DNA from 3 places in the Massilia sp. 05N420 genome. Region 2 is predicted to be linked to each of the others. Evidence: predicted binding sites of a transcription regulator. Region 2 holds the regulator's gene; each other region holds the start of a gene.

Region 1 (12,912 bases), on a different contig from region 2:
ATGGTGTCGGCCGAGATGATCGGCAGGCCGGAATCGGCCAGCATCTTCTTGCCCAGGTCTTCGTTGGTGCCCTTCATGCGGACCACCAGCGGCACCTTCAGCGAGACGGCTTTCGATGCGGTGATCACGCCTTCGGCGATCACGTCGCAGCGCATGATGCCGCCGAAGATGTTGACCAGGATGGCTTTCAGGCCCGGGTTCTTCAGCATGATCTTGAATGCTTCGGTGACTTTCTCAGCCGTCGCACCGCCGCCCACGTCCAGGAAGTTGGCCGGCTCGCCGCCGAACAGCTTGATGGTGTCCATGGTGGCCATGGCCAGGCCGGCGCCGTTCACCAGGCAGCCGATGTTGCCGTCCAGCGAGATGTAGGCGAGGTCGAACTTCGATGCTTCGACTTCGGCCGGATCTTCTTCATCCAGGTCGCGGTAGGCGACGATTTCCGGGTGGCGGAACAGGGCGTTCGGGTCGAAGTTGAACTTGGCGTCCAGTGCGATGACCTTGCCGTCGCCGGTCACGATCATCGGGTTGATTTCGGCCAGCGAGCAATCGGTTTCCCAGTAGGCTTTGTACAGGCCTTGCAGGTTGGCGCGAGCGGCGGCGATCGAGCCTTCCGGCACGCCGATCTTGCGGGCGACGTCGTCAGCCTGCGCGTCGGTCAGGCCGACCGACGGCTCGATCACGACGTTGTGGATCTTTTCCGGGTGGCTGTGCGCGACTTCTTCGATGTCCATGCCGCCTTCCGACGAGGCCATCAGGACGATCTTCTGGGTGACGCGGTCGGTAACCAGCGAGACGTACAGTTCCTGCTTGATGTCGGCGCCTTCTTCGATCAGCAGGCGGCGGACTTTCTGACCTTCCGGGCCGGTCTGGTGGGTCACCAGCTGCATGCCCATGATCTGGTTCGCGTATTCACGGACCTGGTCGATCGACTTGGCGACCTTGACGCCGCCGCCCTTGCCGCGGCCGCCAGCATGGATCTGCGCCTTGACTACCCAGACCGGGCCGCCCAGCTCTTCAGCTGCCTTGACGGCTTCGTCCACCGACATGCACGGAATGCCGCGCGGAACGGTCACTCCGAATTTTCGGAGGATCTCTTTGCCCTGATACTCATGGATTTTCATGCTGGCTTCCCTTCTTCTGTTACTGATTTAGAAATGCGGTTGAATAAATAGAGGCTACAAAAACCGGAATACTACCCCGACACCACCTTCAAGGCCCAGCGCGGGTAGTACTTGGCGACGGCAGGACCGTCGGTGCGCAGCGCATGACAGCGGTCGAGTTCATAAGGACGCTCGGCCGATTGCGCGGCTTCGCGGTTTTCCATGGCGTCGTCGGCAAAGGCCTGGATTGCCGCAGTGGGCAGGACCTGTGCCAGTTCGGTCAAATGGGTGCATCCGAGGACGCCGGACAGGCGGTCTTTCAGGTGCAGCCGGAAATGTTTCAGCAGCGACAAGCCAATCAATTTCTTGTAGGCGAGAGCGATGGTGTCGCAATAACCGGGATAGGGTACGGCATCTGACGAAGCTTCGGCGTCCGTGATGACCATCTCGTGGTCGATGGTCACGCGCAGCCTCAGATCGTGCACAGGCACGCCTCCCGGGCGGGGGCCGGAAGGCAGGTCGATATCGTGGGTCTTGATGTCGCGGATGCAGGCGTCGAGGTCCCACAGCCCATCGTCGCGCGCGAACGCTTCAACGGTGATGGCGCGCGTGTGCCTTAGCTTACGCGGTGCGGGGGATGACAGGGGCATAAACACCAATGCCGGAATGCGGCGAAAAAAGTATGCAGCCGTTGTGCCTGATGCACGTTGCCGCAGCTTCTACGGCAACAACCGCTCTTGCGGCGCTGCTTAAACCATGAAAGTTTAGCACAGGGCGCCAGCGGATGCACCCGGCTGCCATTTTGACAGGCAGTTTGACAACACCGAAGTGCAAGCGCACAGCGTCAATCCGCCGTTGAGGAGGAGCCGCGGGCGGCACGTCGGCGGGTGGCGCTGTGCGCTTGCGCCTCAGCGTTGAAGCGTCGGGCCAAACCGAGGGTCACGATTCCTCGTCGTCCTCGTCTCGTCCCTGCATTGCGCTGCGGATCGCGCTCTGCGAAAAACCACGCGCCATGAGGAAGCGCATCTGTTTACTACGATCTTCAGCATCCTGCGGAACCCGGTTGAACTTGCGGCGCCACACTTCGCGGGCGCGGGCAATTTCGGTTTCCTTCAGGCCGGACTTGAGCTCGTCGAGTTCTTCGCCCTTCACGCCGTGCTGCTGGAGTTCCGCCAGCACGCGGCTGTTGCCGTAGCGGCCGGCACGGCGGTGCACCAGCGACTCGGCGAACCTTTCCTGCGACAGCCAGTTGTTCTTTTCGAGGAAATCGAGGAGGGCTTCGACGTCGTCCCCCTCCTCGGCATAGCGAGACAGCTTGCGCCCCAGCTCGATCCGGCTGTGCTCGCGCGTCGACAGATACTTCAACGCACGAGCCTTGAGACTCAGGACCTGTTTCACTGAGACGCTATCGAAGATTACTCTTCGCCGACAGCGGTCAGCTCGGCCGCACCGGCGCCGTCACCGGCAGCGACCGGCGCCAGTTCGCGCACGCCCAGGGCGGCGCGGACCTTGTTTTCGATCTCGCGGGCCAGGGCCGGGCGCTCGCGCAGGTAGATACGCGCATTGTCTTTACCTTGACCGATGCGTTCGCCACCGTAGCTGTACCAGGAGCCCGACTTCTCGACGATCTTGTTATCCACGCCCAGGTCGATGATCTCGCCTTCGCGGGAAGTGCCTTCGCCATACAGGATGTCGAAGTGGGCTTCCTTGAACGGAGGAGCGATCTTGTTCTTGACGACCTTGACCTTGGTTTCGTTACCGATCACCTCGTCGCCGGCCTTGATCGAACCGGTACGTCGGATGTCCAGACGCACGGAGGCGTAGAACTTCAACGCGTTACCGCCGGTCGTGGTTTCCGGGCTGCCGAACATGACGCCGATCTTCATACGGATCTGGTTAATGAAGATCACCAGGGTGTTCGTACGGTTGATCGACGCGGTCAGCTTGCGCAGCGCCTGCGACATCAGACGGGCTTGCAGGCCCGGCAGCGAATCACCCATGTCGCCTTCGATCTCGGCGCGCGGGGTCAGTGCCGCCACCGAGTCGATGACCACCATGTCGACGCTGCCCGAACGCACCAGCGCATCGGTGATTTCCAGCGCCTGCTCGCCGGTGTCCGGCTGCGAGATCAGCAGTTCGTCCAGCTTGATGCCCAGCTTCTGCGCATAGGTGACGTCCAGCGCGTGCTCGGCGTCGATGAAGGCGCAGGTGCCGCCCATTTTCTGCATCTGGGCAATGGTTTGCAGGGTCAGCGTGGTTTTACCCGACGACTCCGGACCATAGATCTCGACGATACGGCCGCGCGGCAGGCCACCGACGCCCAGTGCGATGTCCAGGCCCAGCGAGCCGGTGGACACGGTTTGCACTTCCTCGACCGGCGCATTGGTGTCCATGCGCATGACCGAGCCCTTGCCGAATTGCTTTTCGATCTGCGCGAGGGCTGCTGCCAGCGCCTTGCCCTTCTCTGCTGCGTTTACTGCGGATTTTTTATCGTCCATGATTTACTTTCAGTCCTAGAGTGAACCAAGATAGGGACCGCTCGCGCGATTTCAATAGGAAGTACTGTATAAAATCCCAGTGGTTTTGGCAAGCGATATTTACCGCCATTTGATCAATTCGACATGTTGCGAGATATCAAACACAATATGCGGGTAAGCTAGGCTCAAACGACAAAACCAGGGGGAGATCATGCGTATTTTACTAGCGGAGGATGATAGCGTACTTGCCGATGGCCTGACGCGCTCCCTGCGCCAGTCCGGCTACGCGATCGACTGCGTGAAGAACGGGCAGGATGCCGACACCGCACTGTCGACCCAGGAATTCGACCTGCTGATCCTCGATCTCGGCCTGCCGAAGCTGTCCGGGCTCGACGTGCTGCGCCGCCTGCGCGCGCGCGGTTCGCTGCTGCCGGTGCTGATCCTCACCGCCGCCGACTCGATCGAGCAGCGCGTGGGCGGCCTCGACGCCGGCGCCGACGACTACATGGCCAAGCCCTTCGCCCTCTCCGAGCTGGAGGCGCGGGTGCGCGCCCTGACCCGGCGCGGCCAGGGCGGCGGCTCGACCGTGATCCGCCACGGCCCGCTGGTGTACGACCAGGTCGGGCGCAGCGCCTACATCGACGACCAGATGCTGGACCTGTCGGCGCGCGAGCTGGGCCTGCTCGAGATCCTGCTGGCGCGCACCGGCCGCCTGGTGTCCAAGGAACAGCTGGTCGACCACCTGTGCGAATGGGGCGAGGAAGTGTCGAACAACGCCATCGAAGTCTACGTGCACCGCCTGCGCAAGAAGATCGAGACCGGCGGCATCCGCATCGCCACCGTGCGCGGCCTGGGCTACTGCCTGGAGCGCTATTCCGACAGCGCACGCAAGGCGCAGGCCGCCGGCAGCGGCAAGTAAGGCGGCGGGCAAGGCCGGCACATGAGGTCCCTCAAGCGGCGCGGCGCCGGCATCATCGCGCCCGAACCCGGCCCCGGTTCGACCTTCGATCCCGTGTATGTTCCTCCGCGGCCCGAGCCCGAGGAGAGCATGCAGCATTCGCTGTTCGGCGAGATCCTCGACTGGATGCTGGCCCCGCTGCTGTTGCTGTGGCCGATGAGCATCGCCATCACCTACCTGGTCGCGAAATCGATCGCCAACCAGCCCTTCGACCATGCGCTCGAAGACAGCGTCACCGTGCTGGCCCAGCAGGTCAAGGAAGTGGACGGCAAGGTGGTGGCGCGCCTGCCCGGCAGCGCGCGCGACTTCCTGCGTGCCGACGACATCGACAGCGTCTACTTCCAGATCACGGGACCGCGCAACGAAGTCGTCGACGGCGACCGCGAATTGCCGCTGCCGCCGCCGGATGACGCCGAGCGCAGCGGCCGCGTGCACTTCCGCAACGAGAGCCTGCACGGCACCCCGGTGCGGGTCGCCTATGCCTGGGTCAACCTGCAACCCCTGCTCGATCCGGGAACGGGCGGCAGCGGCGAACCGCGCCTGGCCCTGGTGCAGGTGGCGGAGACGCTGGAAAAGCGCGCCCAGCTCGCCAACGAGATCATCAAGGGCGTGATTCTGCCCCAGTTCATCATCCTGCCGGTGATCCTGGCCCTGGTCTGGTTCGCGCTGTCGCGCGGCCTGTCGCCGCTGGCCCAGCTGCAGGAACGGATCCGCGCGCGGCCACCGGACGACCTGTCGCCGATCGATTCGCGCCAGGTGCCGGAAGAGATCTCGCCGCTGGTGGGTTCGCTGAACGACATGCTGGCGCGCCTGGCGCACACCATCGACGCCCAGAAGCGCTTCATCGCCGACGCCGCGCACCAGATGAAGACCCCGCTGGCCGGCATGCGCATGCAGTCGGAACTCGCCCTGCGCCAGATCGATCCGGACGAGATCCACCGCTCACTGGAGCAGCTGGCCAAGAGTTCGGAATCGGCGACGCGCCTGGTCAATCAATTATTGGCGCTGGCGCGCGCGGAAAACCAGCCGCATGCCGGCCTGGCGCTGGAGCCGCTCGACCTCGCGCTTCTGGCGCGCAGCGTGGTGCTGGACTGGGTGCCGGCCTCCTTCGCCCACGAGATCGATCTCGGCTACGAAGACCCGGACGGACCGCTGGAGATCCTGGGGGACGGCATGATGCTGCGCGAGCTGCTGTCGAACCTGATCGACAATGCGCTGCGCTACACCCCGCCGGGCGGCAGCGTCACCGTCCGCGTGCGCAGCGACGGCGGCCTGGCCCTGCTGGAAGTCGAGGACACCGGCCCGGGCATCGCGCCGGGCGAGCGTCCGCGCGTGTTCGAGCGCTTCTACCGCATCCTCGGCAACAGCGCCTCCGGCTCCGGCCTCGGCCTGGCAATCGTGCGCGAGATCGCGCAGCAGCACGGCGCCGAGATCGAGATCTTCTACAACCCGCGCAGCACCAGCAAGAAATACCCGGGCAGCCTGTTCCGGCTGACCTTCCCGCCACCACCCGCCCCACCCGATCCCGATGCAGACTGACAGCGTTCTCCCTCCTTCCCCGCCGCCGCGCGAGCGCATCCTCGCCGCGCGCGCCCTGCACTGGTCGCGTGCGCGCAGGCTGACCCTGGTCCTGCTGGCGCTATGGCTGGCGACCGGCTTCGGCACCGTGTTCTTCGCGCGCGACCTGGCGCACATGTCGGTGTTCGGCTGGCCGCTGTCCTTCTACCTGGCGGCCCAGGGCGCGACGCTGATCTACCTGGCCATCATCGGCGTCTATGCCTGGCGCATGCGGATCCTCGACCGCGAGTTCGCACGCATGCTCGGGGACGGCGCGTGAACATGGGCGGCAAAAACAAGCATCGCAGCTACTTCCAGCGCCTGGCGCGCTACTACCTGTGGTTCACGGCCTGCCTCGGCCTGTTCCTGGCGGCGCTGGCGATCCTCGAAAACGAAGGCATGCCGCGCCAGTGGATCGGCTACCTGTACATGTTCGCCACCATCGTGCTGTACGCGATCATCGGCGTGGTGGCGCGCACCTCGAACGTCTCCGAATACTACGTGGCCGGACGGCGGGTGCCGGCCCTGTTCAACGGCATGGCGACCGCCGCCGACTGGATCTCGGCGGCCAGCTTCATCAGCCTGGCCGGCACGCTCTACCTGCACGGCTTCGACGCCCTCGCCTACGTGATGGGCTGGACCGGCGGCTACTGCCTGGTGGCGCTGCTGATCGCGCCCTACCTGCGCAAGTTCGCGCAATACACGGTGCCGGACTTCCTGGCCGCGCGCTACGGCGGCAGCAGCAGGCACGGCAAGCTGGTGCGGGCGCTGGCGGTAGCCGCCACCATCGTGGTCTCCTTCATCTACGTGGTGGCGCAGATCTACGCCGTCGGCCTGATCGCCTCGCGCTTCACCGGCGTCGACTTTTCGGTCGGAATCTTCCTCGGGCTGGCGTCCATTCTCGTTTGCTCGTTCCTCGGCGGGATGCGGGCCATCACCTGGACCCAGGTCGCGCAGTACATCATCATCCTGGTCGCCTTCCTGATCCCGACCATGTGGTTGTCGATGAAATTCGCCGGCAACCCGGTGCCGCAGGTCGCCTACGGCTCGGTGCTGACCAAGCTGGCCAAGCGCGAGGCCCAGCTGGCGGTCGACCCGCGCGAGCAGGAAGTGCGGGCCGCCTTCAAGGCCAAGGCCGACGAATACGGCGCCAGGCTGGCGGCCCTGCCGCAATCGTGGGAAGCGGGCAGGGTCGAAGTCCAGCGCCGGCTCGACGCCGCGCGCGGCCGCAACGCCTCGCTGGGCGAAGTCCGCAACGCCGAGCGCGAACTGATCGCCTACCCGCGCACCGCCGACGAAGCCGCCCACGTATGGGCCGAGCAGCGCGCCGCCAACCTCGCGCGCGCCCAGCCGCCCGAACCGCATGCGGAGCCCTTCCCCGGCAAGACCCGCGAAGAATCCGACCAGCGCCGCAACAACTTCCTGGCGCTGGTGTTCTGCCTGATGTTCGGCACCGCGGCCCTGCCCCACATCCTGATGCGCGCCTACACCACGCCCTCGGTGCACGAGACCCGGGTATCGGTGTTCTGGACCCTGTTCTTCATCCTGCTGATCTACCTGACGATGCCGGCGCTGGCGGTGCTGGCCAAGTTCGACATCTACACCTCCCTGGTCGGCAGCAGTTACGACACGCTGCCGACCTGGGTCTCCTACTGGGCCAACGTCGACAAGACCAATCCCCTGATCAGCATCGCCGACATCAACGGCGACGGCATCGTGCAGCTGGCCGAGATCGCGATCGACGGCGACGTCCTGACCCTGGCCACACCGGAGATCGGCGGCTTGCCCTACGTGATCTCGGGCCTGGTCGCGGCGGGCGGCCTGGCGGCGGCCCTCTCCACCGCCGACGGCCTGCTGCTGGCGATCTCGAACGCGCTGTCGCACGACATCTACTTCAAGATGGTCGACCCGGGCGCCTCGACCCAGAAGCGGGTCACGATCTCGAAACTGCTGCTGCTGGCGGTGGCCTTCATCGCCGCCTACGTCGCCTCGCAGAAGCCGGCCGACATCCTGTCGCTGGTCGGCGCGGCCTTCTCGCTGGCCGGCTCGACCCTGTTCCCGGCGCTGGTGGCGGGCGTGTTCTGGAAGCGCGCCAACCACCAGGGCGCGATCGCCGGCATGCTGGCGGGATTCCTGGTCTGCGTCTACTACATGCTGCACACCAACCCGATCCTGGGCGGGAACGCGGACAGCACCTGGTTCCACATCGCGCCGATCTCGGCCGGCGTGTTCGGGGTGCCGGCCGGGCTGGCGGTGCTGGCCGTGGTCAGCCTGCTGACGCCGCCGCCGCCGCGCGAAAGCACCGGGCTGGTCGAGTACATCCGGGCGCCGGAGGAGGCTTGATTCTGTAGCAGAACGGCAACATTCTCAAAAATGTTGCCTGAAAGAATAGTCCGACTGATATCCTTTTCGTATCGTGGCGGCCCGCTCCGCCGCTTTCGTCAAGGATCCTCATGCATTTTCAGTTTATCCCCTGCCGCCGCGCCGCGCTGGCACTGCTGTTGACGCTGTCCCTGCAATGTGCCGCATCGACCAGCGCAGCAGAGGCGCCGGCGCCGGCCCCGGCCTCCGCCGCGCAGCTGCCACTTGCGGCTTTTTTCGACAACTCCAGCTTCGGGGGCGCGCTGCTTTCTCCCAGCGGGCGTTACCTGGCCGCACGCGCCAGTGCGCCCGGACGGCGAGTGCTGCTGGGCGTAGTCGACCTGCAAGCCAATACGATCAAAGTCGTGGCGGCCTACAGCGATGCCGACATCGGCCACGTGGCCTGGGTCAACGACGAGCGCCTGGCCTTCGACGTGACGGAAAGCGACGTCGCGCCGGGCGACCAGTTCCTCGGTGCCGGCCTGTATGCGGTCAACCGCGACGGCTCCAACCTGCGCCAACTGGCCGACCGGCGCGGGCAGAACTTCGTGACCGAGGCTACCGGCCTCGCGGCGCGAAAGCTGCTGCCGTGGTATACCTTCCTGATGCGGCAGACCGGCGCCCAGGATTCGGACTCCATCTACGTCACCAGCCCGGACCTGCAAAACCAGAGGGATGGCGTGGCCCCCAATGTCAAGCTGCTCTCCCTGAATACACTGACCGGCAAGACCATATCCGTGAGCAGCCCTGGCCATGTCACCAGCTGGATGCTCGACCATCAAGGCAAGCCACGCCTGGCGGTCGGCCAGAAGAACGGCCTCACCGTCATCTATTACCTCGACCCGGCCACCGATGAATGGCGCACGCTGGTCAGCTACAACGCCTATGCACGGGGCCAGGACGCCATCTCGCCGGAAGGCTTCGGACCGGATGGCACGCTCTACGTGAGCGCGCGCGGCGGCCAGGACACACTGTCGCTGTATGCCTTCGACTACAAGACCGGCAAGATCGCCCCCGAGCCACTGGTCAAGACCAAGGGTTACGATTTCAACGGCAACCTGCTCGGCAATCGCGCCAGGCTCCTGGGCGTACGCTATGAAACCGACGCCTGGGGCACCGTCTGGTTCGACCCGGCCATGACGACGCTGCAGGAAAAAGTCGACAAACTGCTGCCTGCCACCGTGAACGTGATTTCGGTGGCCGCCACAGCCGACGCGCCGTGGGTGCTGGTGCGTTCGTACTCGGGCGTGCAGCCCTCCGTCTTCATGCTGTACAACCTGCAGACCGGGAAGCTCAACAAGGTCGGCGAAGCCCGTCCCGGCATCGATCCGCGCCGCATGGCGAGACAGGATGCGTTCCGCTACAAGGCGCGCGACGGCATGGAGATCCCGGCCCTGCTGACCCTCCCCGCCGGCACGCCGAAGGGAGCGAAACTGCCGATGGTGGTGCTGGTGCATGGCGGACCCTATGTGCGCGGCACGGCCTGGGGTTGGAGCGGGCAGACGCAATTCCTGGCCTCGCGCGGCTATGCCGTGCTGGAGCCGGAGTTCCGCGGTTCAACCGGCTACGGTGCGAAACACTTCACGGCCGGTTGGAAACAATGGGGCCTCAAGATGCAGGACGATATCGCCGACGGCACGCGCTGGGCCATCGCGCAAGGCATCGCCGATCCGAAGCGCATCTGCATCGCCGGCGCCAGCTACGGCGGCTACGCCACCCTGATGGGACTGATCAACGATCCGGACCTGTACCGCTGCGGCATCGACTGGGTCGGCGTCACCGACATCCAACTGCTGTACGACGGCCACTGGAGCTTCAAGTCCGACATGAGCGACGAGTGGAAGGAATTCGGCATGCCGGAACTGGTCGGCGACCCGGTCAAGGATGCCGCGCAATTGACGGCAACCTCGCCGCTGCGCCAGGCCGCGCGCCTGCGCCAGCCGCTGCTGATGGCCTATGGCGGCGTCGACCATCGGGTGCCGATGTACCACGGTCGCAAGTTCTACGATGCCGTCACCAGCACCAACAAGCAGGTCGAATGGATCGAGTACCAGGAAGAAGGTCACGGCTGGTCGCTGCCGAAGAACCGCATCGACTTCTGGGGTCGGGTCGAGAACTTCCTCGACAAGAATATCGGCAAGGATGCCGTGATCCAGTAAAGCAAAACGGGCGCCGCGGCGCCCGTTTCACATGCGTTCAGGAAGGATCAGACGACGATGGTCTGGGCTTCGCCCTCGTTGCGGGCGCGGATCTCGCCGATGCGGTAGACGGTCTCGCCGTCCGCCGCTAGTCGTGCCATGGCGGCGTCGGCGTTTTCCTTCGACACGATCACGGTCATGCCGATGCCGCAGTTGAACACCCGGTGCATCTCGGCGTCGGCCACGCCGCCATGCTGCTGCAGCCACTGGAACAGCGGCGGCAGGGTCCAGGACTTGCTGTCCAGCACGGCGGTCAGGCCATCCTGCAGCACGCGCGGGATGTTCTCGACCAGGCCACCGCCGGTGATGTGCACCAGGCCCTTCACTTCCATCGTCTGCATCAGCGCCAGCAGCGGCTTGACGTAGAGGCGGGTCGGCGCCATCAGGACATCGGCCAGCTTGCGGCCGTGGAAGTCGGCTTCCAGGTCCGGCTTGGCGACTTCGATGATCTTGCGCACCAGCGAATAGCCGTTCGAGTGGATGCCCGAGGAAGCCAGGCCCAGCACGACGTCGCCGGCGGCGATCTTGCTGCCGTCGATGATCTGCGATTTTTCCACGGCGCCGACGGCGAAGCCGGCCAGGTCGTATTCGCCGTCCGGGTACATGCCCGGCATCTCGGCGGTTTCGCCGCCCAGCAGGGCGCAGCCGGACTGTTCGCAGCCCAGGGCGATGCCCTTGACGACGGCGGTGGCGGTGGCGACGTCCAGCTTGCCGCAGGCAAAGTAGTCGAGGAAGAACAGCGGCTCGGCGCCCTGCACCAGGATGTCGTTGACGCTCATGGCGACCAGGTCGATGCCGACCGTGTCGTGGCGGTTCAGCTCGAAAGCGAGCCTGAGCTTGGTGCCGACGCCGTCGGTACCGGACACGAGAACGGGCTCCTTGTACTTCTTGCTGATCTCGAACAGTCCGCCGAAGCCGCCAATGCCGCCAAGGACGCCTTCGCGCATGGTGCGCTTGGCAAACGGTTTGATCGCTTCGACCAGGGCATCGCCGGCATCGATATCGACACCGGCATCGCGGTAGGAGAGAGAAACATTAGACGGTTGGCTCATGATATTTGGCAGCAGAGGCGGTAAAATAGATAGCGGTGGATCAACTGAACGCACCCGCGTCACTGCCGGGAACGGCCAACTGGTCAATCCGCTATTTTAGCAAAACGGCCCCGCCACGACGCGAAAACAAGAACAATATGCCTTTTTTCCCTCAGCCCGGATGAGATGCAAGCCATGAAACAGCTGGTGCTCGATTTAGGCGCGGCCGAACCGGCGCAGAGCCTCGACACCTTCCAGATAGGAGCGAATGCCGAAATGGCGCACCTGATGCACCAGTTCGCGCAACGCGCCTCGCGTGAGCATTTCTGCTATCTCTGGGCCGAAACCGGCGCCGGCAAGACCCACATCCTGCACGGCCTGGCCGCCACGCCCGGCTCGCGCTATATCGCCTTCGACGCCGATGCCGAGCAGTTCACCTACACGCCGGACACCAGCCTCTACCTGGTGGACGACATCGACCGCCTGACGCCGGAACGCCAGATCGACGCCTTCGCCCTGTTCAACCAGGTGCGCGAGCACCGCGCCTACATGGTCTGCGCGGGCCCGGTGCCGCCGGCCGTGCTGCCGGTGCGCGAAGACCTGCGTACCCGCATGGGCTGGGGCCTGGTGTACCAGATCCACGGCCTGTCGGACGACGAGAAGATCGCCGCCCTCACCCAGGCCGCCGAGGCGCGCGGTTTGACGCTGTCGGCGAGCGTGTTACCCTATTTGCTGTCCCATTTCAAGCGCGACATGCGCTCCCTGTCGACCATGCTGGACGCCCTCGACCAGTATTCGCTCGAGACCCAGCGCCCGGTCACGCTGCCCCTGCTGCGTGACCTGCTGCTGCAGGGAAACCCGCAAAACGAATCCAAAGAATGAGCAACCTCGCGCTGTTTGACCTCGACCATACCCTGCTGCCGCTCGACTCCGACTTCGAGTGGGGCCAGTTCCTGGTACGGAACAAGGTGGTCGACTGCGACGCCTACCAGCGCCGCAACGAAGAATTCTTCAACCAGTACCAGGCCGGCACCCTCGACCCGGTCGAATACCTCGAGTTCGCCCTCGGCACCCTGGCCGGTTTCGACCCGGCACGCCTGGCGGACCTGCACGCGCAGTACATGCGCGAAGTGATCGAGCCGGCGATCCATCCCAAGGCTCTGGAACTGCTGCAGCGCCACCGCGACGCCGGCGACCTGGTGGCCATCATCACCGCCACCAACGGCTGGC
Region 2 (11,764 bases):
ACGGCCTGCTGGACCTTTTCGCAGCAGGCCAGGCACAGCTCGGCCAGGCGCTTGGCTTCCGGCGTCACGGCGTGCAGGTCGTACAGCGAGATGGTCTGGGCGGCGTCCTCCATCATGTCGAGGATGTCGTCCATGCGGGTGATCAGCTTGTGGATGTCGTCACGGTCCAGCGGGGTGATGAAGGTCTTGTGCAGCAGGTCGACGCAAGCGTAGGTGATCTTGTCCGCCTGTTTTTCGATGCTCTCCACAGCGTGGGTGCGGTTTTCCAGGTCGTCGAAGTTGGTCATCAGGCCGACCATTTCTTGTGCGCCCTTCACGCACAGGGCCGCGTGCTGGTTGAAGAGGTCGAAAAATTTGCCCTCAGTGGGCATCAGGCGTCCAAACATAGGTTCTCCGTTGTAAATCTCTTGGAACTTCTTTAAAGGCCGCGGAGGGATCAGAGCCCGGTGTTGCTTTTAAAAGGGCTCTGACCCCGGTGTTAAGCCGCGACAGTTTTTGTATCGGCTTAATCGCCCTGATAAATGCTAAGGCTGCCGCTGTAATTCCCGAACTTGGTATACATACCCATCCAGGTCAGTCGCACCGCCCCGATCGGGCCGTTACGCTGTTTGCCGATAATGATCTCGGCGGTACCTTTGTCGGGCGAGTCCGGGTTATAGACTTCGTCGCGGTACAGGAAGATGATGACGTCCGCGTCCTGCTCGATAGCGCCCGATTCGCGCAGGTCGGACATGACCGGGCGCTTGTTCGGGCGTTGTTCCAGCGATCGGTTCAGCTGGGACAACGCGATCACCGGACAGCCCAGCTCCTTGGCCAGGCCCTTCAGGCTACGCGAAATTTCCGAAATTTCCGAAGCCCGGTTGTCGCCCGGCTTGGAACCCTGCATCAGCTGCAGGTAGTCGACGATGATCAGGCCGAGCTTGCCACATTGGCGGGCCAGGCGGCGCGCGCGGGCGCGCATTTCGATCGGGTTCAGCGCCGGCGTCTCGTCGATGAAGATCTGGGCGTCGTTCATCTTCTGGATCGCGTGCGTCAGGCGCGGCCAGTCCTCGTCGATCAGCTTGCCGGTACGCAGGCGGTGCTGGTCGAGCTGGCCGATCGAGCCGAGCATACGCATGGCGAGCTGGGTGCCGCCCATCTCCATCGAGAAGATCGCGACCGGCAGGCCGGCCTCGACCGCGACGGCCTCGCCGATGTTGACCGAGAATGCCGTTTTACCCATCGACGGACGGCCGGCGACGATCACCAGGTCGCCCGGCTGCAGGCCGGAAGTCATCTTGTCGAGGTCGATGAAGCCGGTCGGGACGCCGGTGATCTCGCCCTGGTTTTCGCGCGAGTAGAGTTCGTCGATGCGCTCGACCACCTGGGTCAGCAGCGGCTGCACAGGCAGCCAGCCCTGGGCGCCGCGGGCGCCCTGCTCGGCGATCGCGAAGATGCGCGATTCGGCTTCGTCGAGGATCTGCTTGACCTCGGCGCCCTGGGGATTGAAGGCCTTGGCCGAGACTTCGTCGGCGACGGTGATGAGCTGGCGCAGCACGCCGCGGTCGCGGACGATCTCGGCGTAACGGCGGATGTTGGCAGCGGATGGCGTATTTTGCGCCATCGCATTGAGGTACTGCAGCCCGCCCACTTCCTCGGCCTTGCCGAGCTGGACGAGCGATTCATACACGGTGATCACGTCGGCAGGTTTGCCAGCATTGATCAGGCGGACCATCTGTTCGAAGATGATCCGGTGGTCGTAGCGGTAAAAGTCCTCCGCATGCATGAAATCGGCAATGCGGTCCCACGCCGCGTTATCGCGCAGCAGGCCGCCGATGACGGACTGTTCTGCTTCGATGGAATGCGGGGGAATGCGGAGCGACTCGATCTGCGGGTCTGCTGGGGTGTTCATGGCCGACATTATACCTTTTCCGCATCGCCGGCTGAAATGATTGGTGATTTTCCAAGCATAAAAAAAGCCGGGCAAGCCCGGCTTTTTTCATTCCTGCAACAGATGTTGCTGGATTATTTAGGCAGCTTCGCCCACGACTGCAACGGTCACGTCGACGACGACGTCGGTGTGCAGTGCGACGGCAACCGGGTGCTCGCCGGTGGTCTTCAGCGGGCCGGTCGGCATGCGCACGTTGGCCTTTTCGACGGCGAAACCTTGCTTGCTCAGGGCTTCAGCGATGTCGAAGTTGGTCACGGAACCGAACAGACGGCCGTCCACGCCAGCTTTCTGGGCGATGGTGATGGTCATACCGTTCAGCTTGTCGCCCTGGCCTTGAGCGGCTGCCAGTTTCTCGGCGGCTGCTTTTTCCAGTTCGGCGCGCTTGACTTCGAACTCGGCCACGGCCGATTCGGTTGCACGGCGGGCTTTCTTTTGCGGAATCAGGAAGTTACGTGCGTAACCGTCCTTGACCTTGACGAYGTCGCCCAGGTTGCCGACGTTGACGACTTTTTCCAGCAGGATGACTTGCATATTATTCTCCAGTATACGTGTCGTGACCGACGATTAAGCGTTGTGCAGGTCGGTGTACGGCAGCAGGGCCAGGTAGCGGGCGCGCTTGATGGCGGTGTCCACTTGGCGCTGGTAGTGCGCCTTGGTACCGGTCAGGCGTGCCGGCATGATCTTGCCGTTTTCCTGGACGAAATCCTTCAGGGTGTCGACGTCTTTGTAGTCAACCTGTTCCACGCCTGCAGCGGTGAAGCGGCAGAACTTCTTGCGCTTGAACAGCGGGTTCTGCTGTTTACGCTTCAGTTTTTCCTTGGCTTTGTTTTTGTCGAACTTTTTACCGAATGCCATTTTAGGCTCCTGTATCTATCTAAATGAAATCAATGATGTGAAACACCAGGGCTTTGCTGTTGCGGTTCTTCCTGGCCATGAACCCTCGAAACTCGTAGACGGCACCGAGTTCGGCGTCGGCAAATCGCTTCGAAACATCGCCCGCGGCCAGCGCGGTGATCTCGAATTCGACCTGCCTGGCAATCCCTGCTTCCACCTGCTGCGATCCATGTTGCAGGATGCCGCTGACGATGGGGATACCGGCCGGGGTGTAGCGCAGGGCATCGCGTTCCGCGATGCTTGCGACCAGCAACAGCTCGTTCACTGCCCTTGCGCGCTTCTTTCTTAAGATTAAGAATTAAGCGGCTGCGGCCGGAGCAGCTGCCTGCTCGGCGCGATGGCTCTTGGCTGCGTCTTCGCGCTGCACCGATTTCATCATCGGCGACGGCGCGGTTTCGGCCTTCTTCATCTTGACGGTCAGGTGACGCAGCACGGCATCATTGAATTTGAATGCGGTTTCCAGCTCGACCAGGGTCTCGTTGTCGCACTCGATGTTCATGCAGATGTAGTGTGCCTTCGGCAGCTTCTGGATCTGGTAAGCCATTTGACGGCGGCCCCAGTCTTCGACGCGGTGGATGTTACCGCCGCGCGAGGTGACCGTGGTCTTGTAGCGCTCGATCATCGCCGGAACCTGCTCGCTCTGGTCCGGGTGGACGATAAACACGATTTCATAATGACGCATGCAACACTCCTTAAGGACGTTTAAACAAATGCCCACCTCGGCGTCAAGACGAGTGTGGGAAGGGAAAGCCCGACATTATAACCGCAAAAACGTCAAGAGCTCAATCGCCATTTCGAGGCCGCGTTGGCGGCCCGGCTTGCCTACCGAGCATCGGCTGTGCCCGGCAGGCAAAAAAAACCGGCAAATCGCACGGATTCCCCTTGCGCCCGGCGCAATACTGTACAAAAATACAGGGTATCGGGTTCGCCCCGCACTACCGCTCACCTACGAATTAATCTTTGACATGCTCAAGCTCACCGCACGGCAAGAACAGATCCTCAACCTGATCAAGGAAGCGATCGACAACACCGGTTTCCCGCCGACCCGCGCCGAAATCGCGCAGGAGCTGGGCTTCCGCTCGGCCAATGCGGCCGAGGAACACCTGCAGGCCCTGGCGCGCAAGGGCGCGATCGAAATCTCCCCCGGCACCTCGCGCGGCATCCGCCTGGTCGGCGCCGCAGCCGAACCCGCTCCGGTACCGGCAGTCCCGGCTGCCCTGCTGATGTCGCTGCCGCTGGTCGGCCGCGTCGCCGCCGGTTCGCCGATCCTGGCCCAGGAACATGTCGAGGCCACCTACTCGGTCGACCCGGCCATGTTTTCGAGCAAGCCCGACTTCCTGCTGAAGGTCAAGGGCTGGTCGATGCGCGACGCCGGCATCTGCGACGGCGACTTCCTGGCCGTCAAGAAAGTGGATTCGGCAAAGAACGGCCAGATCGTAGTCGCCCGCATCGGCGACGAAGTCACCGTCAAGCGCTACCGCAAGAGCGGCGGCACCATCGAACTGCTGCCGGAAAACCCGGACTTCTCCGTCATCACGGTCGATCCGCACACCGACGAGTTCGCGCTCGAAGGACTGGCCGTCGGCCTGCTGCGCTCTTGGCACTGAGCTGGCACTAAGCCGGCACCGAGCCGGCACTAATTTTTGCCACTTGGCAAAATAAACGCCCCGCCCGGCTTGCGCCTGCGGGGCGTTTCTCATTCGGCGGACGGCTTACTTCGTGCCTGCGCCGTTATAGTTGTTCTTGCGCGCTTCCAGGTCCTTCTCGCGTTCGGGCGTCGGCCCGCTCTTGACGATCTCGTTGTGCTGGCTGACATAGGCGTCGGTGGCGTCGCGCCAGACCGTGAAGTCGGCCACGACCATCTTGGCGCTGATCCTGGCGTCTTCCGACAGCCCCTCCTGCACCGCGTCCAGGTGCTTGCTTGCCGTCTCGTATTCGGCCTTGGTCATCAGTTTACGGACGTCCTCGGGAATACGCTTGCTCAGCGGGGTGACCGCATTCAGGTGCTCGGCATAGCGGTTGTAGCAATCCTGCCAGGTCTTCATCTTCGCGCTGTAGCGGTCGATCTCCTCGGTCTGGCGCGACACCGCCGGGAAGCGCGGCGCCGGGCAGCGGTACTCGTCGGTACGGACATCCGAGCCGTCGTATTTCGTCATCCAGTAGTCGATGTCGGCGCGGCGGAGCTCGCGCTGCTTCATCATCTCGAGCGAGGCGATGGCGACGGCATTGCCTTTGGCCGCCGCCTTGCGGAACCAGGCGGTGGCCTTGTCCATGTCGATGGCGCCGGCTTCGCCGTAAAAATACATTTCGCCCAGGTGCTGCTGGGCCGTGACGTTGCCGGCATTGGCCAGCCTGGTGTACTTCTGCAGGGCTTCTGGATAGGCCTTCTTGGCGAACAGGGCGTCGGCATCGGCCAGCTCGTCGGCACGGACGGTGCCGGCCGCCAGCAATGCGACGCATAACAGGAGAGTCTTCATGGAAAAGAGCTGTGAAGCAGGGCTGTGAAAAAGAAATTTATCATACCCCCACAGCCCTGCCAGCTCAACAATCCTTACTTGTTGCCGCCCCACGAGCGCTGCGGACGCGGCGCCTGCTCCCCCATTTTACGCAGGTAGGAATCATTGGCTTCCCGTGCGTGCTGTTGCTCGTCGTTATGGCGGCGCTTGTCGTCCTCGGTCCTGGCGTTCGCCTCGTTGACAAACTTTTCGGTGGCCGCGTACCAGGCGTCACGGTCGCCGGCAAAGGCCAGCGCCTCGGCCTGGCGGCGCATGGCGGCGCCCGTCAGGGCATCGTTGACGCGGCCGGCCGCCTGCTCGGCCTCACGCGGACTCATCAACTTGAAGACGTCGGGCGGGATACGTTTGCCGCCTTGCGGCGCCTGCTTCACGTTGGCGACGAAATCGTTGTGGCAGGTTTCCCACTGGGCGATCTCGGCCTGGATGCGGTTGATTTCCTCATTGGTCCTGGAGACCACCGGAAGCTTCGGTATCGGGCAGGCAAACTTGCCCGATACCAGCTCCTCGCCCTTGTAGCCGCCGGTCCAGTAAGCCAGGTCGGCGGCGCGCTCCTCGCGCTGCTTCAGGATCGCCAAGGTCTCCTTCGCGCCGCCATGCCCGCCGGTGGCGGCCTTCTGCAGCCAGGCCTGCGACTTGCCCAGGTCGGGCGCGGTGCCGTTGCCATGCCAGTACATCTCGCCCAGGCGGAACTGCGCTTCGGCATTGCCGGCGTTCGCCAGCTTCGTCAAGATCGGCAAGGCCTTGTCGTATTCCTTCGCGCGCAAGGACTTTTCGGCATCGCCCAGATCGTCGGCCCGCGCCATCCCGGCGGCCAGCATCAGCACCGCAAATGCAAGTCGTTTCATCGTCGCTCCCGATACAAGCCTTATTTGCCGGTCGACGCGGGCTGGGCGAAGGTCGCGCCCTGCGTGACCCTGCGGTTGTATTCGTTGCTGGCATCGGCCGCGCGCCGGTTCTCGACGTCGAGCTGGCGCTTGTTCGCCTCGCTCTTGGCATTCGATTCCGCCACGAAGGACTGGGTTGCCGTGTACCAGGCGTCGCGCTCCGAGGTGAAATTCAGCGCCTCGGCCTGGCGGCGGCTGATCACGGCCACCGTGACGTCATCGATGCGGGAGGCGGCCTGCTCGGCTTCGTGCGGGCTCATCAGCTTGAGGATGTCGGCCGGGATGCGCTTGACGCCCGGCGGCGCCTGGTTCACGCCGGCCACGAAGTCGTTGTAGCAGGTTTCCCATTGCGCGATCGCGGTGCTGACCCGGTTGATGTCCTCATTGGTCTTCGACACCTGCGGGATCTTCGGCATCGGGCAGGCGTACTTGCCCGTCACCAGGTCATCGCCCTTGTAGCCGGTCCAGTAAGCCAGGTCGCCGGCACGCTGTTCGCGCTCCTTGAGGACCGCCAGCGACTCCTTCGCGCCGCCATGGCCGGACGCTGCGGCCTTCTGCAGCCAGTCCTGCGACTTGCCCATGTCGACCGCGGTGCCGTCGCCATACCAGTACATTTCGCCCAGGCGGAACTGCGCTTCGGCATTGCCGGCGTTCGCCAGCTTCGTGTAGATCGGCAAGGCCTTGCCGTATTCCTTGGCGCGCAAGGCTTTTTCGGCATCGCCGAGATCGTCGGCCCAGGCCATCCCGGCGGCCAGCATCAGCACCGCAAATGCAAGTCGTTTCATCGTCTCTCTCCACATGATTGGTGAGAGCGATCATAGACTTGCCTTTGTTTTATGACAATTCGCTATGGATAAAACGCCGTGTTCAGTCGGCCAGCGCGTTGCCGAAGTCGGCCAGCAGGTCCGCCGTATCCTCGATGCCCACCGACACCCGGATCAGGGATTCGGCGATGCCCATGCTGGCGCGGCGCTCCGGCCCCATCTCGAAGAAGATCGTGTGCGCGACCGGGATCACCAGGGTGCGGGTGTCGCCCAGGTTGCTGGCCGGGATCGCGATCTGCAGGCGGTTCAGGTAGTCGAAGCAGTCGATGCCCTCCTTCAGCTCGAAGCTGAACAGCGAGCCGTAGGCACGGAACAGGCTGGTAGCGATGCGGTGCTGCGGGTGCGAAGGCAGGCCCGGGTAGTGGACGGCGGCGACGCGCTGGTCGGCTTCCAGCATCTTCGCCAGCGCCAACGCGTTGGCGCAGGTGCGGTCCATGCGCAGGGCCAGGGTCTCGGCGCCGACGGCGATGTGGTGGGCGGCTTCCGGCGCCAGCGAGGCGCCGAAGTCGCGCAGCGATTTGGCGCGCAGCTGGGCCATGCCCTGGGCCTTGGCCGGCTGCTTGCGGAAGTTCGGCGCGATGTTCGGATAGGCGCTCCAGTCGTACAGGCCGGTGTCCGTCAGGGCGCCGCCCAGCGCCATGCCGTGGCCGCCGATCGACTTGGTCAGCGAATTGACCACCAGGCCGGCGCCGACCGCCTTCGGGCGGAACAGCCAGGGCGTGGTCATGGTGTTGTCGACCACGTAGAGGATGCCCCTGCTACGGCACAGCTCGCCGATGCGCGCGAGATCCGCGATCTGGGTGCGCGGATTGGCGATGGTCTCGACGAACACCAGGCGCGTGTTGGGCTGCAGCGCCGCTTCGACGTTGGCGACGTCGGTGGCATCGACGAAGGAGACCTCGGTGCCCTGCCCCGCCACCGTGTTCCACAGGCTGTTGGTATTCCCGAACAGGAAGCTGGACGAGACCACGTGGTCGCCTTCCTTCAGCAGCGCCTGGGCCAGCGCGCCGATCGCTGCCATGCCGGTGGCGAAGCACAGGGTGGCGACGCCGTCTTCCATCTTGGTGATCTTGTCTTCCAGCGCCGACACCGTCGGGTTGCCCTGGCGGCCGTAGCGGAAGCCCGGTTCCTTGCCCTGGAAGACCGAGGCCAGCTGGCGCGCGTCGCCATAGCCGAAGGCCACCGAGGTGTGGATGGGCTTGTGCAGCGAGCCCTGCTCGATGGTCTTGCGGCGGTCGTTGTGGAGGATGGTGGTGGTGAAGCCGTAGTTGTTCGTGTCGCTCATGATCGTGTCGGTACAAATGAAAACGGGCGCCCGAGGCGCCCGTACGATGATACGTGATTTACTCCGCCGCTACCGGCGGGTTCAGATTCAGCTGGGTCCGCACCAGATCCTCGGACGACTTGCCCGAGCTCTTGTGGCGGTGGTTCTCCAGCCTGTCCAGGTACTCCGGCGAGATGTCGCCGGTGATGTAGACGCCGTCGAAGCAGGACGCCTCGACGCTGGTCAGCGCCGGATTCACGTCCATGATCGATTTCTTCAGCGCCTCGATGTCCTGGTAGACCAGGCGGTCGGCCGTGATCTCGCGGCACACCTCTTCCACGGTGCGGCCGTGGGCGATCAGCTCGTCGCGGGTCGGCATGTCGATGCCGTACACGTTCGGGTACAGCACCGGCGGCGCGGCCGAGGCGAAGAAGACCTTGCGGGCGCCCGCTTCACGCGCCATCTGCACGATCTCGCGGCTGGTGGTGCCGCGCACGATCGAGTCGTCGACCAGCAGCACGTTCTTGTCCTTGAACTCGGAAGCGATCGCGTTCAGCTTCTGGCGCACCGACTTCTTGCGCATGCCCTGGCCCGGCATGATGAAGGTGCGGCCGATGTAGCGGTTCTTGATGAAGCCTTCGCGGTACTCGACGCCCAGTTTCAGCGCCAGCTGGATCGCGGCCGGACGCGATGAGTCCGGGATCGGCATCACGACGTCGATTTCCTCGACCGGGATCTCCTCGCGGATCTTGTCGGCCAGGTATTCGCCCATGCGCAGGCGGGTCGCGTAGACCGAGGCGCCGTCGATGACGGAGTCCGGACGGGCCAGGTAGACGTATTCGAAGGCGCAGGGATTCAGCGACGGGTTCTCGGCGCACTGGCGCGAATGCAGCTGGCTGGCGTCGTCGATGAAGACCGCCTCGCCCGGCGCGATGTCGCGCACGAAGCGGAAGCCCAGGCCCTCGAGCGCCACCGATTCGCTGGCGACCAGGTATTCGGGGCCGTTCTCGGTCTCGTTCACGCCCAGGCAGAGCGGACGGATGCCGAAGGGGTCGCGGAAGGCCAGCAGGCCGTGGCCGGAGATCTGGGCGATCACGGCATAGGCGCCGCGCACGCGCTTGTGCACCATGGCAACCGCCTTGAAGATGGCATCCGGATCCAGCGAGTAGCCGTCGGCGGCGGTCTGGATCTCGTGGGCCAGCACGTTCAGCAGCACTTCCGAATCGGAACCGGTGTTGACGTGGCGGCGGTCGATGCGGAACAGCTCGTCCTTGAGCTGGGCCTGGTTGGTCAGGTTGCCGTTGTGCGCCAGCGTGATGCCGAACGGCGCGTTCACGTAGAACGGCTGCGCCTCCTCTTCGCTGGACGAGCCGGCGGTCGGGTAGCGGCAGTGGCCGATGCCGGAATTACCCATCAGCGAGCGCATGTTACGGGTGCGGAACACGTCGCGCACCAGGCCGTTGGCCTTGTACATCGAGAACATGCTGCTATGGTTGGTTGCGATACCGGCCGCATCCTGGCCGCGATGCTGCAGCAGCAGCAATGCGTCATACAGCAACTGGTTGACGGGGGCTTGCGAGACGACGCCGACGATGCCACACATGGTGCGCTCCTAAACAGCTGATAATGAAAAATTAATACTGCACGTGCTGCGCGAAGGCAGCCGGCAAGAAAGGCTTGACCGTGCGCGCCCCGGTTTCCGCCATGGGAGAGAGCAACGCGTTTTTCCAGAAAGCCTGTTGGGGAATGGAAGTCATCCCACACAATATGACGCCGGCCAGCACGATTACAATCCCCCGGCCCAGTCCGAACAGGCCGCCGAGTCCGCGGTCGGCCAGCGAGAGGCCGGAGGCCTCGATCAGCGCGCCGATCGCCAGGGCCAGCAGGCCCATCAGTACACGTACGCCCAGGAATAGTGCAACGAAAGCAAGGATCAGCCTCAGCGACTCGCCCGGAACCACCGATGGTAGCATGGGCGCCAGCTTCGCACCGAAGGCGTTCGCCACCACGAAGGCCGCGACCCAGCTCACCAGGGACAGGATTTCCTTCACCAGCCCACGCATGGTGCTGATGACGACCGACGAGATCAGGATGAACAGGACGATGTAATCGAAAATCGTCACGGCTTCAAACAGGGGTCATGAAGCCCGACAGGCCGATGCGGCCCAGCTTGGCGCGCACTTTCTCGGCCTCGTCCTTGCTCAGGGGGCCGATCTTCACCTTGATCAGTTCGCCGGCCTTTTCGGTGTGCGAATTGATGCCGGCGCCATGCAGTTTCGCCTGCAGTTCGGCGGCCTTTTCCTGGCTCGACAGCGCGGCCACCTGCACCACGAATTTCTGCGAGCCGGCGTCGGCCGGCTGTTTGTCCTTCTCGGCCTTGTCGGTCTTGTCCGCGCCCTTCCCTTCGAGGATGGCGAGGGCACGCACGTCGTCGCGCGGCTTGACCGGCTTGTCCTCGAGCTTCGGCTTGTCTTCGCTCTTCGGCTTGACCGGCTTGTCGGCCTTCTCGGCCGGCTTGTGCTCGGGCCTGGGTTCCGGCTTGTGTTCGGGCCTGGCTTCCTGCTTCGGCTCGGCCTTCGGCTTGGGCGGCTCCGGCTTGTGTTCGGGCTTGTGTTCGGGCTTGGGCAGCTCGGCCGCGCCCTGCGGCTTCGCGGCGGCGACCACGGCGGGTTTCGACGCGGATTTCGAGACCGGCGGCATCTGGACGATTTCCTCGTCCTTGCCGACGCTGTCCTCGGCGGCCACGGCGGCCACGGTCCTGTCGCGCGCGCTCGCCGGTCCGGCTTGCGCGGCGGGAGCCGAGGGATCGGCCGGCACCGGCAGCGGCGCCGCCTTGTCCTTGGACGGGATCTGGATCGCGATGTCGCCTGCCAGCGTCTTGTTCGGTTGGGAATCGAGCAGCATCGGCAGGCCGACGGCGGCCGCCAGCGCCAGCGCGATAGCCCCCACCAAGCGGCGCCGCGCCCGCTTCTTCTCGGGTAGCAAAGGGTCGTTGCCGGTGCCGCGTCCGCGCGTGCTGCCGGCGACGGCGCCCGCGCTGGAGGCACGCTTGGAACGGGCGCGTTCGCCGATTGCGGCGTCGTCGTCCTTGCTGTAGAAACGGCCGCTGTCCTCGGCAGCGCGGCCTTGCTTGTTTTTACCGAAGAACGAGAACAAGCCCATGCGTTGTCAGGTCAATGAAGAGAGGATTTACGGGCCGCCATCACGCCAGCCACGGTATGGAACGAGCCAAAGACCACTATTCTATCATCCTGTCCGGCCCGGCTTGTTGCGTCCTGGAAGGCCGCGCCCGGATCGGCGAAGGTTTTTACCGAAAACTCGTCCGGCTTGACGCCCGCCGGCTTCTTCGCCTCCAGCTTTGCCGCCAGTTCCGCGGGATCGGCCGAACGCGGTGACGGCAGCGCCGTCACGCACCAGTGGTCGACGCAGGGCGCCATGTGCTCGATGACGGC
Region 3 (6,385 bases), on a different contig from region 2:
CTCAGCCAGCACGCTACCGTTTTTTTTGCGGTGAATCTGGCGAGTGAACTTGCGTCCGCCGCTGCAGCCGGTTTCTTCCACGATCGCGATGTCGGCATGCTTGCCCCGCCTGTGCGCCGGATCGCTGTCGACGGATTGTCGCACCACGCCGTTGCTGTTCTTTCGATTCACCGTGGCGTCGGCATCGCCGTGAAAGACGATCACCGGCGGATTGGCGTGCGGGACGGTCGGCGCCAGCGCGGCCGGATCGTGACCGTCGCGCATGGCCAGCATCGCGCCGATGCCGCTGGTCGCGCTGCCGTGCGCCAGGCCGGAGTGGCAGCCGACCGCGCTGAACAGATCGGGATAAGTGCGTCCCAGGATCACAGCCATCGCGCCCCCCGATGACAGTCCGGCGACCGCGACGCGCCTGGCATCGACCGCATGCTCGACCATGATGCGCCGGGTGAGTCCTGCGATCAGCGCCGGCTCGCCTTCGCCGCGCCGCTGGTGGTCCTGATCGTACCAGTTCCAGCACCTGTTCCAGTGCGCGCTGCAGGACTGCTCGGGATACAGGACCAGGCAACCGTATTCCTCGGCCAGCGTGTTCATGCCCGTGCCGCGGGCGAAGTCGACGGCGTCCTGCCCACAGCCGTGCAGCATCACGACCAGCGGCATCGGCTCGCTGCGCGCGTCGCTGGGAATAAACAGTCGGTAGCGGAGGGTTTGCCCTTCCTCCTCGTGGTATCCGGACGCGAATTCTCCGGCCGGCGGGGACGGGGCCGCATGACCGTTCCCCGAGAAAATGGCGAACGGTGGCCAAGCGTCGAATACTGTATTGAACATGGGCTGATTCCTGGGTGAGCTGATACGAGTCTCCTGTAGAAATGAAAAGCGGCGGCGAGACTGCGTGGTCATCGACGCCGCGAGGGATGGCCCTGCAAAAGCAGGGCCGGAAAAGGAGGTCAGCGCGGCTTGGCGGGATTCTTGTTGACGGATTCGTGCGCCTGGTTGCCCTGCATATTGCCCTGAGCGCTGACTTTGCCGGCCGGTCCCTCGGCCTCTACGCGGACACCGGCATCGCGCCCGCCGCTTTGCAGATTGCCCTGGAACTGAGCGCCAGCCCTTTCACCGCGCTTGCCTTCCTGCTTGAAGAGGTCGCGAAAGTCTTTCGCGGCTTCTTCTTGCTGGCGCATGCTCTTGCTCGTTTCTTCGACGGCGGCACGCGTCACGTCGTCCGCCAGCGCGCGGGCGGTACGCGACGTCTCCGGCACATGCCGTTCGGAGACTTGGGTCAGGTCGACCTGGGTGGCGGAAGCGATCTGGGAAAGATGCTGCTGGTAGACGCGCAGCGTTTCGGTGGCCGGCTGGGCGCGCGCTGCCGCCAACGACATCGCTTCGGTCGGATGCTCGGTCGTCAGCAAATGCTGGCCGGCCTTGGTGGCTTGCTCGAACAGAGACTGGGTCAGCTGCATGTTCAGTTGGCCGATCTGCTGGAAAGAGCGCGACATGGCCTGGGACAGCTCGTTGAAGAATGCGACCTGGGCATCGATGTGCAAGCGGAGGGCGGGATTGACGGATTGCGGGAATGGATACATGGAGTACCTTTAGAAAAACATACATGGAGTACGGAACATCCCGGATGGGATGGGCCGATGCGCCTGGGAGATTCGTGGACAGGGCAGCACAGACTGCCTGGAAGGATCGCGATCCTGAAGACCGCGTGCAGAAGACACACTATGCGCTCTTTTCGACGCGTGTGCCGAAAACGTGCAGGAGTATTTTTGTGTATTGGTTGCCGGAAAAAGCAGGCTCCGGGCGCGCCTTCCGGCCACGGTCAGGCAGCGGCGCTTCTAGCTTTCCTGCCTGCCTTCCGTCCGTACGAGTCCCGGTTCGTGCTTTGCATACTCGAGTGCGGCAGACAGCAGATCGTAGCGGTAAGGACCGTACAAGTAGTGGCCGCGCTCGTACACGATGCCATGCGCCGCCATTTGCAGCCGATCTTGCGGCGTCGGTCCGACCCATTGCTTCCAGTGGCGCGGCGTCTGGTCTTCGCGGAAACCGGGCCTGGCCCGGTCCAGCTTTGCGTAGCCGAACGCGTCCTCGAGCCGGTCGTAGCTGTACTCCCGGTAGTGGTACGTCCGTCCGTCGAAGCAGATGCCGACAGCGGCCGCGGCCGGTGGCAGAACAGATGATGAGTCCACGATGTCCTCACAGGAAGTCGTCGCGCACGAAGCTGGCGGGGAAAATAACAATACACCCGCGGCCCTTGCTTCACCTAGCATTTTTGGACTGCCACCGCGGACTTATCCGAACAGGCCGTGCAGGAACCAGCGCGGCTCGGACTCGTCTGCCCCGATCCTTTCCCGGTACACCCAGTACAGAGCGTGATCCTGCCCCTCGGCGATGAAGTAGTCGCGGGTCTCGGGTCCATTCCACCAGCCTGCCTCGATCCGCTCCGGGTTCGAGGCCATGCGCAGCGGCGATCCATAGAAGGGCCGGTGTTCGCGCATCAGCAGCGCGATCGGCTTGGCCAGCAGCCAGGTCGGACGCGGCAGGCTCATCACGTCGGGCGGCATCTGCGCATTGCGCGCGCGGTCGCTGACCTTCTGCTGCACCGGCACCCAGACATTCGCCTGCTCCGGACGGTAATCGGCCATCGGCCGCGCCTGCAGCACGTTGTCCGCGCCCAGGCGCGCCACCAGCAGCTCCAGCATGCGCATGCGGTCTTCCTCGCTGCCGCCCGGCTCCGGGAACAGGGAGTCGCTCAAGGGCGCCATCGGCTGCAGCTGCTTCGCCTCCAGGCCGAGGCCGATCACCGGCGCCTCCAGCACCAGCTTGGCCAGGCGTTCCTTCAGCAGGCGCACCAGATGCTCGTCGCGCCAGGCCGGCTCGGCCAGCGCCACCTCGACGCAGGTCGGCGGCCGCGCTTCCCTGCCGCGCTCGTGTTCGAGCCTGAGCACGATGCGCTCGACCGCCAGCTGGCGCGCGCACAGCCAGCCGGTCAGCTGCAGCAGCAGGCGGCGGGCGCCCGCCAGCAGCAGCTCGGCATCGTCGATGCGGTCGAACAGTTCGATACGCGCGGCAAAGGTTTCGGGGGCGGCGATCCACTCGTACAGTTCCGGACTCAGGCCGTAGGCGGCGTCCAGCAGGTCGAGCAATGCGCGCCCGCAGCGCCGCTGCAGGCCGGGACGCGGCAGGCGCCGCAGCTCGCCCAGGCTGGCGCAGCCGATGCCTTCGAACCAGGCCGCGAAGGGCCGCGCCGGCGGCGCCAGCAGCAGGTCCAGCAGGTCGAGGYGGCGCACCAGGGTCGGCATCTTGAGCGTGCGCCGCATGCTCCTGTGACCGCCGGCGCGCGCCAGCAGCCAGGCGCCGCGCGCGGTCGGGGCGCAGGCGAGCGAGGCCGTGAAGCCCAGCGCGCGCACGTCCGCGCGCACGCGCCGGCACAGTGCGCGCACGCCGCCGAACAGGCGCAGGCTGGCGCCGACGTCCATCAGCAAGGTCCCCTCCTCGGCCTCGGCCACCTGCGGCGTGTACTGCAGCATCGCCAGCGCCACCGCATACAGGGCCTCGGCTTCACGCGGCGGCGAGCGCTCGTGGACCCTGGCATCGGGCATCAGCATCAGCACGCCGCCACGGCGCATGCCGGGCTGGACGCCGGCGGCGCGCGCCGTGGCGGACAGCGCCAGCACGCGCTCCTGCTCGAGCACGACGCTGCCGGCGTCAGTGCACCAGCTGGGGCTGAAGACCTCGAGCGGCAGCCGGGGCAGGGACAGGCCGATCCACAGGCGCATGACGTTGCGGTTGAGTTTGTACCAGATGGGAGGAAAGCGGCAGGAACAGCGGCGCATCGCGCTGCGGTCCCCGGCGCTTGACGAAGTCGATCTCGAGGCCGCCGGCCTGGGGCCGCAGCGCCAGGCGCAGCGGCGCGGGCGAGGCATCCTGCCGGGAGGCCAGCGGGCGCATCATGAAGAACAGGGTCTCGCCGCCCTGCGCCGCCAGGTGCAGGCGGCGCAGGCTGTCGCCGCGCACCTGGCTCTGCCGCTCGAAGCCCGGCCAGAACAGCAGCGCGCCGCAACTGCCGCTGCGCAGCACCTGTTCGGCCGCCCATAGCGCATCGGCCATGCGGCTGGTGCGCAGCCAGATCAGCTGCGAAGGCGGCACGCCCAGCGCGGCCAGGGCCAGTGCCTGCGGCGGATGGGGCGGCTGCAGCAGCACGATGCGGCGCGCCGCCACCTCCGCCAGGGCCGGACGCAGCAGGCGCATCTCGCCGATGCCGGGCTGCTGCAGCAGCAGGTCGACCAGGGCGCCGGCCGGCCAGCCGCCGCCCGGCAGCTGCGCCGACAGGGCCGCGTGGCCGGTATCCACGCAGCGGCTTGAAGAACGCGCCAGCTGCGAGGCGCGCCAGAGCGACGGATGCAAGGATTCCGGCGCTGCTGAGGTGGAATCTGAGCAGTTGATCATAGGGTGATGCGAAGAAATACTGTATGTTTATACAGTACTATTCTCTTCAGGTTTTGGCAAGGTTTATCTTTTGGAACGCGCTGCCGGCTTCAAAAACCACTGTTGTAGAACAAACCTAGCCACGCGCGACAATCCAGGCGTTTCAGTTTTACTGCATGCGATACTGTGCGAAGAGCTGAACTTCGGCACAGTGACGAATCAGCGACCGCCTGGTCGGATCATCACTATTTCGCTGCTGGCCGGCAGGAATTTCGCGAGTGCTGACTTATGTATTACGGCGAACGCCTCAACAGTGTCACGCATACCATTGGCGCGGTCCTGGCTGCGGCCAGCGGCGCGCTGTTGATCGTCGTGGCGGCGCGTGGCGGCGATCCCTGGAAAATCGCCAGCTTCAGCATCTACGCGGCGATGCTGCTGATCCTGTACCTGACGTCCACCCTGTATCACAGCACTCGGGGCGCAGCCAAGAACGTACTGCGAAAGATGGACCATTGCGCCATCTATCTCTTAATCGCAGGCAGCTATACGCCATTCACTTTAGTCACGCTGCGTGGAATCTACGGTTGGTCGATGTTCGGCGTGGTCTGGGGATTGGCTGTATTCGGTATTGTCCAGGAAATCTGGTATGCCAAGGGCGCGCGTATTCTGTCGCTAGTCATCTATTTGATGATGGGCTGGCTTGCTGCGTTTGGCATCATGCCCCTGATTAGAGTCCTGGGCTGGCAGGGCTTTGCCTGGCTGGCAGGTGGAGGCTTGTTTTACACAATCGGCATCGTCTTTTACGCTACCGACCACAAAGTGCGCCATGGCCACGGCATCTGGCACTTGTTCGTCCTCGGCGGCAGCATTTGCCACTACATCGCCGTTTTCTTTTACGTCGCCTGAAACCCGGCCTGCCACGTACTCCGGCGCTCTTCTTACTCAGCAGCCTTCCATGTCCTTGACGATCCGTGTGATGCTGATGGCAGGCGGATCGCTTGCCGGAAACGATTCTTCCAGTCCTTCATCCAGCAATTCATTCTTGTGCTTCGGACTTGTTTCATCGACTTCGTGAAACCGGTTCGACGACGCACATCGTGTTTCACCAGCCCGACCCGCATGGAGACGGATATTCGATTTTCCGGCCGGCATTTTGGAGAGCAGCAAGGGCTCGACCACTTCCACATATTCCATCATATGACTCCCACTTTTCCATGCTTCATCGCAGTCGGGTCGTGGCAGGCTGTCTCAGGCGACTTGTTTCGAATCTTGCGCCGGTCGTCGAGGCGGCCGGCTTACCTGCCGTGGATCATCAGAAAAACAATGAAGTAGTTTCACACGCAGGACGATTTTACGCGCCTTATGAATTCACGCACGAATCTCAGCGCGGATACACGAAGCCGGTGCGGATATCGGTCGGCAGCAGGCGCTTGCCATCGCGTACCATCAGGCGCTGGGGCGGCTCGTCGCCGGCCAGCGCACGCCATATCACGGGCAGCCCTTCGCCCTTGCGCAACAGCTCGTCGCTGCGTTCGAATACGTTGAGACAACCCGTGGCGGCCAGCAGCGCCTGCACGATGGTCACCTTCCACAAGTCGACACCGGCAGCATTGAACTGGCATACCAGGTAACCGCCGGTCCCGCCATAGCTGTGCACCAGCAGGCCCGGCAAGCCGTCTTTTTCGCCATCGATCACCAGCGCCAAGGCTTGTGGATCGGCGCCCTGCACGGCAGCGGCGCGCCGCGCGACCGCGGCCTGCACCCGACGCTTGATCATTGCGTGGTCGACCGGCTCGTCCTCGCGCAGGGTCCAGACACGGGCTGCGATCTGCGACCTGGCGTTGTACGCCGCGCGCGCCAGAAACCGGCGCGACGACGACTGCACGAGCGCCGTGGCGCCGGCCTTGTTGCGTTCCTGGGGCCGCCCCTCGACCTTGTCGATGGCCGAAAGGTAAATCCACGG

The links. The regulator LexA, encoded in region 2, represses DNA repair genes until DNA is damaged. The targets are predictions, from matches to a motif close to ACTGTATNNNNATACAGT.
Region 1: recA (recombinase RecA) is a predicted target of LexA. The motif match lies at 3,662-3,679, and genes of this name have one in related genera.
Region 3: imuA (translesion DNA synthesis-associated protein ImuA) is a predicted target of LexA. The motif match lies at 4,462-4,479, and genes of this name have one in related genera.

What each region holds. Positions count from the first base shown of each region.
Region 1 is NZ_JBFTMX010000036.1:30,577-43,488, forward strand. It holds gene sucC (ADP-forming succinate--CoA ligase subunit beta) at 1-1,121, opposite strand, end outside; gene AC1DIX_RS20600 (DUF2889 domain-containing protein) at 1,193-1,750, opposite strand; gene recX (recombination regulator RecX) at 2,040-2,498, opposite strand; gene recA (recombinase RecA) at 2,516-3,598, opposite strand; gene AC1DIX_RS20615 (response regulator) at 3,789-4,496, shown strand; gene AC1DIX_RS20620 (sensor histidine kinase) at 4,518-6,074, shown strand; gene AC1DIX_RS20625 (DUF4212 domain-containing protein) at 6,064-6,372, shown strand; gene AC1DIX_RS20630 (sodium:solute symporter family protein) at 6,375-8,435, shown strand; gene AC1DIX_RS20635 (alpha/beta hydrolase family protein) at 8,546-10,612, shown strand; gene purM (phosphoribosylformylglycinamidine cyclo-ligase) at 10,660-11,703, opposite strand; gene hda (DnaA regulatory inactivator Hda) at 11,878-12,564, shown strand; gene AC1DIX_RS20650 (histidinol-phosphatase) at 12,561-12,912, shown strand, end outside.
Region 2 is NZ_JBFTMX010000042.1:56,373-68,136, forward strand. It holds gene AC1DIX_RS22370 (DUF47 domain-containing protein) at 1-386, opposite strand, end outside; gene AC1DIX_RS22375 (replicative DNA helicase) at 506-1,891, opposite strand; gene rplI (50S ribosomal protein L9) at 2,009-2,461, opposite strand; gene rpsR (30S ribosomal protein S18) at 2,495-2,785, opposite strand; gene priB (primosomal replication protein N) at 2,805-3,089, opposite strand; gene rpsF (30S ribosomal protein S6) at 3,123-3,506, opposite strand; gene lexA (transcriptional repressor LexA) at 3,790-4,431, shown strand; gene AC1DIX_RS22405 (tetratricopeptide repeat protein) at 4,537-5,301, opposite strand; gene AC1DIX_RS22410 (tetratricopeptide repeat protein) at 5,376-6,185, opposite strand; gene AC1DIX_RS22415 (tetratricopeptide repeat protein) at 6,206-7,009, opposite strand; gene AC1DIX_RS22420 (cystathionine gamma-synthase family protein) at 7,092-8,333, opposite strand; gene purF (amidophosphoribosyltransferase) at 8,392-9,915, opposite strand; gene AC1DIX_RS22430 (CvpA family protein) at 9,947-10,435, opposite strand; gene AC1DIX_RS22435 (SPOR domain-containing protein) at 10,440-11,474, opposite strand; gene folC (bifunctional tetrahydrofolate synthase/dihydrofolate synthase) at 11,486-11,764, opposite strand, start outside.
Region 3 is NZ_JBFTMX010000040.1:45,006-51,390, forward strand. It holds gene AC1DIX_RS21630 (extracellular catalytic domain type 1 short-chain-length polyhydroxyalkanoate depolymerase) at 1-825, opposite strand, end outside; gene AC1DIX_RS21635 (phasin family protein) at 945-1,538, opposite strand; gene AC1DIX_RS21640 (hypothetical protein) at 1,833-2,183, opposite strand; gene AC1DIX_RS21645 (Y-family DNA polymerase) at 2,286-3,773, opposite strand; gene imuA (translesion DNA synthesis-associated protein ImuA) at 3,703-4,443, opposite strand; gene trhA (PAQR family membrane homeostasis protein TrhA) at 4,711-5,328, shown strand; gene AC1DIX_RS21660 (hypothetical protein) at 5,365-5,616, opposite strand; gene AC1DIX_RS21665 (class I SAM-dependent rRNA methyltransferase) at 5,804-6,385, opposite strand, start outside.